Regions from separate parts of the Shewanella vaxholmensis genome, predicted to be linked through region 3. Evidence: predicted binding sites of a transcription regulator. Region 3 holds the regulator's gene; each other region holds the start of a gene.

Evidence for each region. The regulator sigma-54, encoded in region 3, starts transcription at its own class of promoters, with help from an activator protein. The targets are predictions, from matches to a motif close to GTTGGCACGNNNNTNGNNT.
Region 1: the regulator sigma-54 is predicted to act here: its motif matches at 1,529-1,547, upstream of Q4Q46_RS00445 (DUF3192 domain-containing protein).
Region 2: the regulator sigma-54 is predicted to act here: its motif matches at 2,030-2,048, upstream of Q4Q46_RS07600 (TorF family putative porin).

Annotation. Positions count from the first base shown of each region.
Region 1 is NZ_JAUOEV010000001.1:104,510-107,787, reverse strand. It holds gene syd (SecY-interacting protein) at 1-127, shown strand, start outside; gene Q4Q46_RS00455 (Zn-ribbon-containing protein) at 283-1,056, opposite strand; gene Q4Q46_RS00450 (hypothetical protein) at 1,056-1,439, opposite strand; gene Q4Q46_RS00445 (DUF3192 domain-containing protein) at 1,605-2,012, shown strand; gene Q4Q46_RS00440 (DUF2789 domain-containing protein) at 2,023-2,256, opposite strand; gene Q4Q46_RS00435 (GNAT family N-acetyltransferase) at 2,406-3,053, shown strand; gene Q4Q46_RS00430 (Mpo1-like protein) at 3,037-3,278, shown strand, end outside.
Region 2 is NZ_JAUOEV010000006.1:78,338-81,615, reverse strand. It holds gene Q4Q46_RS07620 (DUF4240 domain-containing protein) at 1-43, opposite strand, end outside; gene Q4Q46_RS07615 (hypothetical protein) at 173-553, shown strand; gene Q4Q46_RS07610 (response regulator) at 637-1,434, shown strand; gene Q4Q46_RS07605 (HU family DNA-binding protein) at 1,583-1,855, shown strand; gene Q4Q46_RS07600 (TorF family putative porin) at 2,146-2,838, shown strand; gene rimK (30S ribosomal protein S6--L-glutamate ligase) at 2,939-3,278, opposite strand, start outside.
Region 3 is NZ_JAUOEV010000012.1:119,901-123,178, forward strand. It holds gene rapZ (RNase adapter RapZ) at 1-449, opposite strand, end outside; gene ptsN (PTS IIA-like nitrogen regulatory protein PtsN) at 446-889, opposite strand; gene hpf (ribosome hibernation promoting factor) at 892-1,179, opposite strand; gene Q4Q46_RS12180 (RNA polymerase factor sigma-54) at 1,208-2,686, opposite strand; gene lptB (LPS export ABC transporter ATP-binding protein) at 2,794-3,278, opposite strand, start outside.

The sequences.
Region 1 (3,278 bases), on a different contig from region 3:
TGGGGCGTTATCACCACGGATAGCACCGCCCGTTAAACATGAAGAACTGCCTATGCCCGCATTAGAACATCCGGGGATTTTTGCCAGCTTTAAACGTATGTGGCAAAACCTCTTTGGTAAACGCTAGTTGGTGGGAGCTGGGCTCTTTATCTTGCTGCGAGCTCTTAGCCTTCAACCACGTTTAGTCAGAGTGTTAACGCTCAACAACACTTAGTTTGAGCGGAACATTCAACCTAAGCGTGGCTTATCTTAGGTTGAGGTCTACAGCGAGATAAGATGATGTTACTGATGATCCCAAGACAGATTCGATACTATGCGGCAAGGCTCGCAGCGAAAGTGGAACATATCCAATAAAGGTTCATCGAGTTTCCAATCATGACTGCCACAACGTGGGCAAGGTCGCGCCATTTCGGAGGCCAAATCTTGGCCGCCGACGCGGTATAAGTAGTAATAGGTCGGAATTTTAGTGAGATATTCGATACGGCCGCGCAAATCCCAACCTCTGCGAAATAAATCACTGTCTGGACTCGATAATTCCTCAAGTGCGGCAAATTCTGCTTTGGTGGCCGCCGCCATTTGTAACTCGTCACAGGCTTGCCATTCGCTCTGCCAACGGATAATGCGTTTGTGATCGCCATTAAAGGTTGCTGGAAGTCGATATAAGGGAATCGGCAGTAGATTATCGCCGCTGCGCAGGGGCGAGCACATGTGTACAAAGCTGGTATACAGCAGTTGCCAGCTCGGTGTGTCGGTATTGCTGACCTCAGAATTAATGTCCTGACCGATAAACTTTTCCCGCGGCGCGAGTAGCTTAGCGTCGGTTAACTCTGCTAATGCTTTTTTGACCCAAGGGCTGTGATATTTATGCGCTAAACTGCTTTTCTCTGGCATCAGTAAACGCACTCTAAACTCACCGTCATTAAAGGCGACCGCAAATTCTCGCCCTAAGATTTGGCCATTAGCTCGATAGGCTTCAAGGAGCTGATTAATGGCTTTTTCGGCGGCAGAGATAGTGGTGTCGGCGAAGCATTCAAAACGCAGTTCAGTGACAAACATTAAGCGGTTTTTCCTTGGGATTCTAATAAGTTGATGCGTTGTTTTAGTTCAAGCAGTTCGTTTTTCAATTGCATGATTTCTGCTTTTTGCTGCTCAGCATGACGTTCAAAATATGCCTGTTGTATCTGCAGGCGATCGGCAAGCAGCGCAAGCGTCAAGGTATCGTTAGTTGCAGCGGCTTCGATTGTCGGGCTGATGGCTTGTAACTCGGCTAAACGCTCGCGATCCGCCTTAGGCATAGATTTAAATTGCTGCAAGCCTTGGATCAATATCGGTAAAGGTAGGCTGCTACCTAAACGGGTTTTTATTAAGGCAAGGCTCGGTACTTTACCGCAGGCTTCGAGCGAACGTGCAGCCGCTAATACTTGGTCAAGTGGACTCATAATTAGCAAAATTCCTTAATTTGTTGAATGATTTAAACTAATCTTAAAAGACCACGTAAGTTTTTTCATTTAAAAACAGTGCGTTGTCATTTGGCATCTATTTTGCTTATTGTCCTGCCTAAATCGCTTTTTCAAGCAAAAAATAATAATCACACAGGATGTCACATGATTAACCATAAATTGAATAACAAACTTATCGCCATCACTTTTTTAGGGCTTGCAAGCTTAGGTCTTAGCGGCTGTGTGGTCAATGTCGGTGATGGCGAATCGGGTTGGGATAGCAGCGAATCATGGGAGAAAGTGCAAGATAAAAACCGCACTAACTTAACCAAACTGAGTTTAGGGATGCCCAAAGACCAAGTGATGATCTTAATGGGCACCGCTGATTTTAGTGAAGCCTACATTCAACAAAGTGCTCAACAAGGTGAATCGAATAAAGAAGTCTTAGTGTTGTTTTATCGTACCCAGCGCAATAATGGCGATGGAAAAACCACTAAGGATGAATGCACACCTATCGTGCTGAGCAACAATGCCTTAGTGGGTTGGGGTGAAACGGCTTACAGTAAAATTTAACCCGCGAGTTTTATAGCTTACGTAGCTGAGTATCTAGTTGATCAATGGGCTCAGTCCAGAGGGCATCAGCTTCTAGGCCTTCGATGATAAAGCTCTTTTGAGCTGGGGTCCAAAAGGGCGCTTGGCTTAGATGGATGTGATGGTCGATGTCATGGGTTGCAATAAATTGCGCTATGGCTTCATCGCTACTGTCTAAACCGAGTTGCTCGAATAAGTGGCTTAGGTCTACTGGAGTTGTATCCATCATTATTTCCTTTTCAGTATAGTGCCTTCGTTTAGAGTAAGCGCCTGATTGAAAAATGCAATCTATGATTAAAATTTGCACTTTTCCGTTTCCTTGGTAAATTAATTGTTACTCATAAAAAGTGTGAGCTAAGTCAAGGAATACTAATAATGGACAATGAAACCTTGGAAGACTGCCGTGCAGTCTATTTGACCGCGGAAGACTTACGCATTGCCGCCTCTATCCTCTACAACGCTTATCATGATGACCCTTTTTTTGTCGATTCACTTTTTACCTCAGATAAAGCCGCTTACGAGCAAAAACTGCGCGCCGCGATCCGCGAAGAACTCAATACGTTATGGCAACAAAAACAAGCACTCATAGGTTTGTTCGACCATGAAAGACTGGTTGGTTTAGCCTGTGTGGTAACGCAAGAAGTGCCTTTGGGAGAAGGGCGTTACTGGCATTGGCGCTTAAAGATGTTGTTAGGTACTGGCTGGCAATCGACCCAAGCGTTGATGAAAAAAGAGTCCAGTATTGTCGAACTCTTACCCAGTAAGCACTGCGGTATTTTGCAGTTTATCGCCCTTGCACCGAACGAGCAGCACAAAGGACTCGGACATAAGTTAGTGCAAGCGGTAGTGAGTTGGTGTGATGAGCAGCCGGATTTGGATGGCATTGGTGTGTTTGTCGCTCAAGAGAGCCATCTGCAGTTATTTACCCAGCATGACTTTGTCTCTTTAGGCGAGCTCAATATCGGCAGTGTCCATGGTCAGTTATTATTCTATTCGGTTCAACAAGATGACTCACTCTTATAAACGGTTCGCCGATTTCTATCCTTTCTATTTATCCCAACACCAGCACCCGATTTGCCGGCAATTACACTTTGTTGGCAGTAGCTTAGTCCTGCTGCTGATTGGCATTGCCTTGGTTTCACAAGCCTGGTGGCTATGTTGGTTTATTCCGGTCGTTGGCTACGGTTTTGCGTGGGTGGGACACTTAGTATTCGAGAAGAATCGACCTGCGACATTTCAGTATCCCTT
Region 2 (3,278 bases), on a different contig from region 3:
CTTCCGTTCGCGTGACTAAACCCCAAAACTCAACTTCTGTCATAAACTTCACCTATATAGAGCCTTTAGCAAAAAAGGCATATTCTACACGATATTAAGGTTATGCTGGACTCGGATTAGGGCATTTCCTACACTTGCTCATCTTCTTCGCTACCTGTCTACACATACATCTATGCCTAAACGTCTTATGCTACTGATCTCTTTATATTGCCTCTTCAGCATTGCCGCACTTTTACGGGCTGTGACAACGCAATCCTTTGATGTATTTACCCTGGGCGTACTCCCCGTGCTCGTTGGCATAATGATGCGCACGCCGTGGTCGAGCTTAGTATTGAAGATTTATATCGGCATGCAAACCTTAGGATTTTCTGCCCTAGGTATCACAGCGATTATTGCCTATCGTATTACCCCTGAAGATGTAAAAGTGATTGTTTCTGGTCACAATATTCCTATGTTGCCGCTGACGATAAGCATTATTGTCATTTTACTCCTGCAATATTGGATCGCATTTTCTAAGGTCACGAGTCATTATTTGACCCGTCAAACGCAGTAATGGACATTTGTTGCTAAGCTGTTACTAATAGCGTAGTTTAGCGACCCAATAAAATACTTGCGACTCTTAACTTGAAGTAGACTATGAGCCATTTATCGCCCAGTGAACTTTCCATTCTTTTGGTAGAACCTTCAGATATCCAGCGTCGAATTATTATTCAACGCTTACAACAGGAAGGTATTCTCAGCATTCAAACCGCAGAAAATATTGAAGCGGCTAAAGATATTATTGCTCGCCACAAACCCGATCTTATCGCCAGCGCGATGCATTTTGATGATGGCACCGCCATCGAACTCTTAGGCTACTTAAGGGCTAGCGCTGACTGCAAAGATATTCAATTTATGCTGGTCTCGAGCGAGTGTCGCCGTGAGCAACTTGAGATATTCCGCCAATCGGGTGTGGTCGCTATCCTGCCTAAGCCCTTCAGTGCCGAGCATTTAGCCACAGCCTTAAATGCCACTATCGATCTGCTCAGCCACGATGAACTCGACCTCAGTAATTTCGATGTGCAGGATGTGCGCGTATTAGTGGTCGATGATAGCCGCATGGCAAGAAACGTTATTAAACGCACTATCGGTAACCTAGGGATGAAACTGATTACCGAGGCCGAAGATGGCGCACAGGCCATAGAGTTGATGAAAAACAATATGTTTGACTTAGTGATCACTGACTACAATATGCCAAGCGTAGATGGCCTTGCGCTGACTCAATATATCCGTAATGAAAGCCAACAATCACATATTCCCATCTTGATGGTGTCTTCCGAAGCCAACGATACCCATCTCAGCAATGTATCCCAAGCGGGTGTGAATGCCTTATGCGACAAGCCCTTTGAACCCAAATTGGTAAAAAAATTACTCTATCAACTTTTAGAAGAATAAAACTTAAGTCACGAACTGAGCAAATATTCTGCGCTTTACCGAACATCCTGCGGCACCTTAGACGCAAAAGACTTTCCAAGCGCTAAACCTTATGGCATGTTAGGCACGCTTATTTCAAATAAATCTACGGAAAGAAGAGACAATAAAAATGAACAAAACTGAACTTATCGCCAAAATTGCAGAAAATGCCGATCTAACGAAAGTAGAAGCCGCACGCGCATTGAAGTCTTTTGAAGCAGCCATTACCGAATCAATGAAAAATGGTGACAAAATCTCCATCGTAGGCTTCGGTTCGTTTGAAACTGCGACTCGTGCAGCTCGCACCGGCCGTAACCCACAAACAGGTAAAGAAATTCAAATCGCTGAAGCGACTGTACCTAAGTTTAAAGCGGGTAAGACCCTACGCGACAGCGTAAACTAAGCTAGAAAATTCAAAAAAACGCCTCCATTGTGAGGCGTTTTTTTTGCCCTATCCCAGTGAAACGCTGAATATTTTTTGCACAACAAGAGTGCGCCTCTGCCCCATAAACTGGCAAATAAAAACATTTTATTAACACTTGATGTTCTAATATCTTGTTTTACATAGAATTGTAATAGTGGCATGTGATTAGCAAATCCCTTCTTAGAAAAAAACCAAGATGCACTAATGACCACTACTTACTTAAGTGTGCCACTGGTGAATCGATAAATAAGTCAATCGAGGGGATGAGCATGAAGAAATCACTGTACAGCGTTTTGGCCTTATCGACGGGAATGTTACTGGCTGGCAATGCCTTTGCAGCCGTATCAGGCAACATTGGTGGTACCTCTAATTACCTATGGCGCGGCGCGACTCAAACTAAAGATGCGGTCGCAATCCAAGGTGGGATTGACTATAGCCATGATTCTGGCTTCTATGCAGGCACTTGGGCATCGAATGTAGATTTTGGTGACGATACGAGCTACGAACTGGATCTCTACGCGGGTTATGGCGGCAGTATTACCGAAGACATCAGCTACGACTTTGGCTACCTCTACTACGCCTATCCAGACGCTCCTGGCAGCATTGATTTTGGTGAACTCCATGCTGCAGTGACTTGGAAGTGGCTTGAACTGGGTTACTCCCATGTCATCAATGCAGATGACGATGTCGCCGCCGATCCGTTAGATAATAAAGATCTTAGCTATCTTGCCGCGACTGTCTCTGTGCCTCTCACTGAAAAGCTCAGCTTATCAGTACACTATGGCTACTCAAGCGGTGATGTTGTGCAATCTTGGTTTGGCGAAGATAACTATGCCGACTATAACGTCACACTCAGCGCAGATACCAGCATGGGCACAGTGTCGTTTATGATTTCTGATACCGATCTCACCGATGATGATGCCAAACTGGTACTCGGCTATTCCTACAGCTTTGATCTCTAAGGTCTAACATTTAGGGTCTTACGTCTAAGTGCTAACCTCTAAGCCATAAGCATAAAAAACGCCACTTTAAATGGTGGCGTTGTTTTAGCGCAATCATCCATTAGGCAATGATGGGCCTGTTGGTTTTACGGGCTGCGACCATTTTCTCGATATATTCAACAATGGGCTCAGTCACTGAAATCCCTGTGGTTTGCTCAATGCCCTCAATGCCGGGAGCCGAATTCACCTCAAGGATCAGAGGGCCACGGTTAGAACGTAAAATATCCACCCCAGCAACCACCAATCCCATCGCTTTCACCGCCGCAATCGCCATCTTACGTTCCACTGCAGTGATTTTAACCACCTCACCACAGCCACCCAAATGCAGATTGGAGCGAAAATCACCCTCGGGTCCTTGTCGCTTCATAGAGGCGATGACCTTGTCACCGACAACAAAACAA
Region 3 (3,278 bases):
TGTCTGACTTGGTCGCTTAAATCATAGATATTCAGGTTCGACGTATCTATGTAGTGATCGACCAGTTTTGACATAGGCTCGAGCAGCTTCCCTTCCAGTTTTATCGCTTCTTGCAAAGAGACTTGGCTCTTCGACAAAGGGTGCAAACGGCGGGTTTCGCTGTAACGCTTGAGCAGAATTTTATCGCTGGAATTGAGGAAGAAGCTGGTTAACTCAGTATCAGGAGGCAGGCTCGCGAGTTGCTTCACTAAGACCTTGTCCTGCTCAGGCATGTTACGCACGTCGACACTGATGGCGACGAGATCGTTACTGCCTTTGAGTTGCTCAAGCAAAGTGCCGATTAAGGGCAAGGGAAGGTTATCGACACAATAATAGCCGAGATCTTCGAGTACCCTTAGGGCGACAGATTTGCCTGAGCCTGAGCGGCCCGACACTATGACCAGTTTCATCCAGTGATTACCTGATAGAGTTCCGTTTCATCATGCGTCTTGCGTAATTGCTTTAATATTTGCTTGTCGCTCAGCTTTTCGGCCATGCAAGACAAGGTACTTAAGTGCTGCTGACATTGGTCTGCAGGCACCAGTAGTGCAAATAAAATATCAACAGGTTGCTTATCGATAGCATCGAATGCTATCGGCTCTTCACACTTAATGAGTATGGCAATGGGCTGATCTATATCGGCTAGTCGACCATGTGGAATGGCGATGCCGTTACCTATACCTGTGCTCCCCATCTTTTCGCGCGCCACTAGGCTTTCGAATATCTCTTGAGATGAGAGGGTCGGGTACTGGGCAGCGACTAAGTCGCTGATGAGTTCCAGTACCTTTTTCTTGCTGCCCGGAGTGGCGCAGGTAGTGCACTCCGGCCGCAGTATGGTACAAAGTTCCATTATTAGTGTTTTGTTAACTTCTCTTTGTGTTTAATAACCTGACGATCAAGCTTGTCAATCAGGGCGTCTATAGCGGCATACATGTCAGCATGCTCTGAAGTAGCAAAAACTTCACCACCGATAAGATTTATTCTCGCTTCGGCGATCTGTTGCATTTTCTCGACATTGAGCACAACGTGCACATTATTGATCTGTTCGAAATGGCGTTCAAGTTTTGAAAACTTTTCTTCTACATATGCGCGTAACGATTCGGTAATTTCGACATGGTGTCCACTCAGGTTTATTTGCATAGAAACGTCCTCCGATATCCACTGTAGGTTATAAACTTTTACGCTGATTAGAAGGCGGAATGAGCATAGCCTCTCGGTACTTCGCAATGGTTCTGCGGGCTACGTTGATCCCTTGTTCTGCCAGAAGTTGCGCCATCTTACTGTCGCTCAATGGTTTTTTCTGGTTTTCCGCGGCAACCAGTTTCTTAATGAAGGCCCTGATTGCTGTGGATGAGCACTCCCCACCATCGTCAGTACCGACGTGGCTAGAGAAGAAGTATTTTAGTTCAAAAAGTCCCTTAGGGGTATGCATGTATTTCTGTGTCGTCACCCGTGAGATGGTCGACTCATGCATTTCTACCGCTTCGGCAATATCGTTAAGCACCATAGGTTTCATGGCTTCTTCACCGTATTCAAAGAAACCTTGCTGATATTGCACTATGCAATTCGCAACTTTAAGTAAAGTGTCGTTACGGCTTTCTAGGCTTTTGATAAACCATTTAGCCTCTTGCAGATGGCCACGAATAAATTGGCTATCGGCTTGGTTTTTAGTACTGCGCGCCATCGATGCATAGTGTTGATTTACATTGATTTTTGGCATGCAGTCTGGGTTAAGTTCAACCACCCAGCGGCCATTCTTCTTCGACACAGACACATCTGGGATGACGTATTCGTCATCGTTGGGCGTAATCAATAAACCTGGGCGGGGATTGAGGGTTTGGATAAGCGCGATGCCGTCCCTTAACTCATCCTCTTTTAATTTAGTCTTACGCATCAACAATCTAAAATCGCGGGCGGCGATCAGATCTAAATGATCTTTGATCAACATGCGGGCATTTTCTAGATGGGGAGTGTCAGCGGCGAAATGCGACAGTTGGATCAGCAGGCACTCGCTTAAATCGCGGGCGGCCACACCAATGGGATCAAAATGTTGAATGCGCTTGAGTACGGCTTCGACTTCGTCGAGTTCGACCTCAGGATTACCCATAGCTTCGAGGATTTCATCAGTGCTTTGGGTGAGATAGCCTTGATCGTCGATGGCATCAATAATGGCGGTAGCAATGGCTAAATCGGTTTCAGAAAACGGCGTGAGGTTTTTTTGCCATTCTAAGTGCTCATACAGGCCTTCACTGGTCTCACCTTGGAAGGGCATATCATCTTCACGACTGCCACCGGGGCCAGAATTAGGGGAGGCGGTGAACACTTCATCCCAGGTGGTGTCCATGGGGAGTTCGTCGGGCATGGACTCTTTCGTGAGCGACTCTGCCGTGTCTATGGTGGAGCTGTCTTTTTCTGGCGGCAGGGTGCTAGATTCACTGAAATCCGTATCGGATAGCGTTTGGTTTACAGGGGCTTTAGTGGCGTCGAATTGATCCTCTTCCAGCTCGAGAAGGGGATTAGAATCTAAGGCTTGCTGGATCTCTTGCTGCAGTTCTAATGACGACAGTTGCAACAGACGTATGGCCTGTTGTAATTGTGGCGTCATGGTTAACTGTTGACCCAGTTTGAGCTGGAGTGACGCTTTCATGTTACCGCTGATCCCTACGTTATTATTGTTGGATGAGGTCGCTTGTTATCATCTTGAGTGGAGCACAATGCTGGCACAAATTGCCTTCATTGGCTCCGCTTGATTAACTATAGCCTGAATTGTTCACCTAAGTACACAGCCCTAACTTGCTGATTGTCTAAGATCTCTGCAGGTGTTCCTTCGGCAATCAGGTTTCCGTGACTCACAATATAGGCATGTTCACACACATCTAATGTCTCGCGAACATTATGGTCGGTGATCAACACGCCAAGGCCACGACTTTTGAGCTGTTCGATAATCTTTTTGATGTCGATAACTGAAATAGGATCGACACCCGCAAAGGGTTCATCGAGCAAAATGAACTTAGGATTTGCTGCTAACGCCCGCGCAATTTCGACACGGCGACGTTCACCGCCCGACAATGACATGCCTTGGCTGTCACGGATGTGGGTGATGTGGAATTCTTCGAGCAGATGCTCGAGTTGTTCTTCCCTTTGCTCTTTCTTCAATTCTTTGCGCGTTTGCAGTACGGCCATGATGTTGTCATGGACTGTCAGCTTACGGAAGATACTGGCTTCCTGCGGCAAGTAAC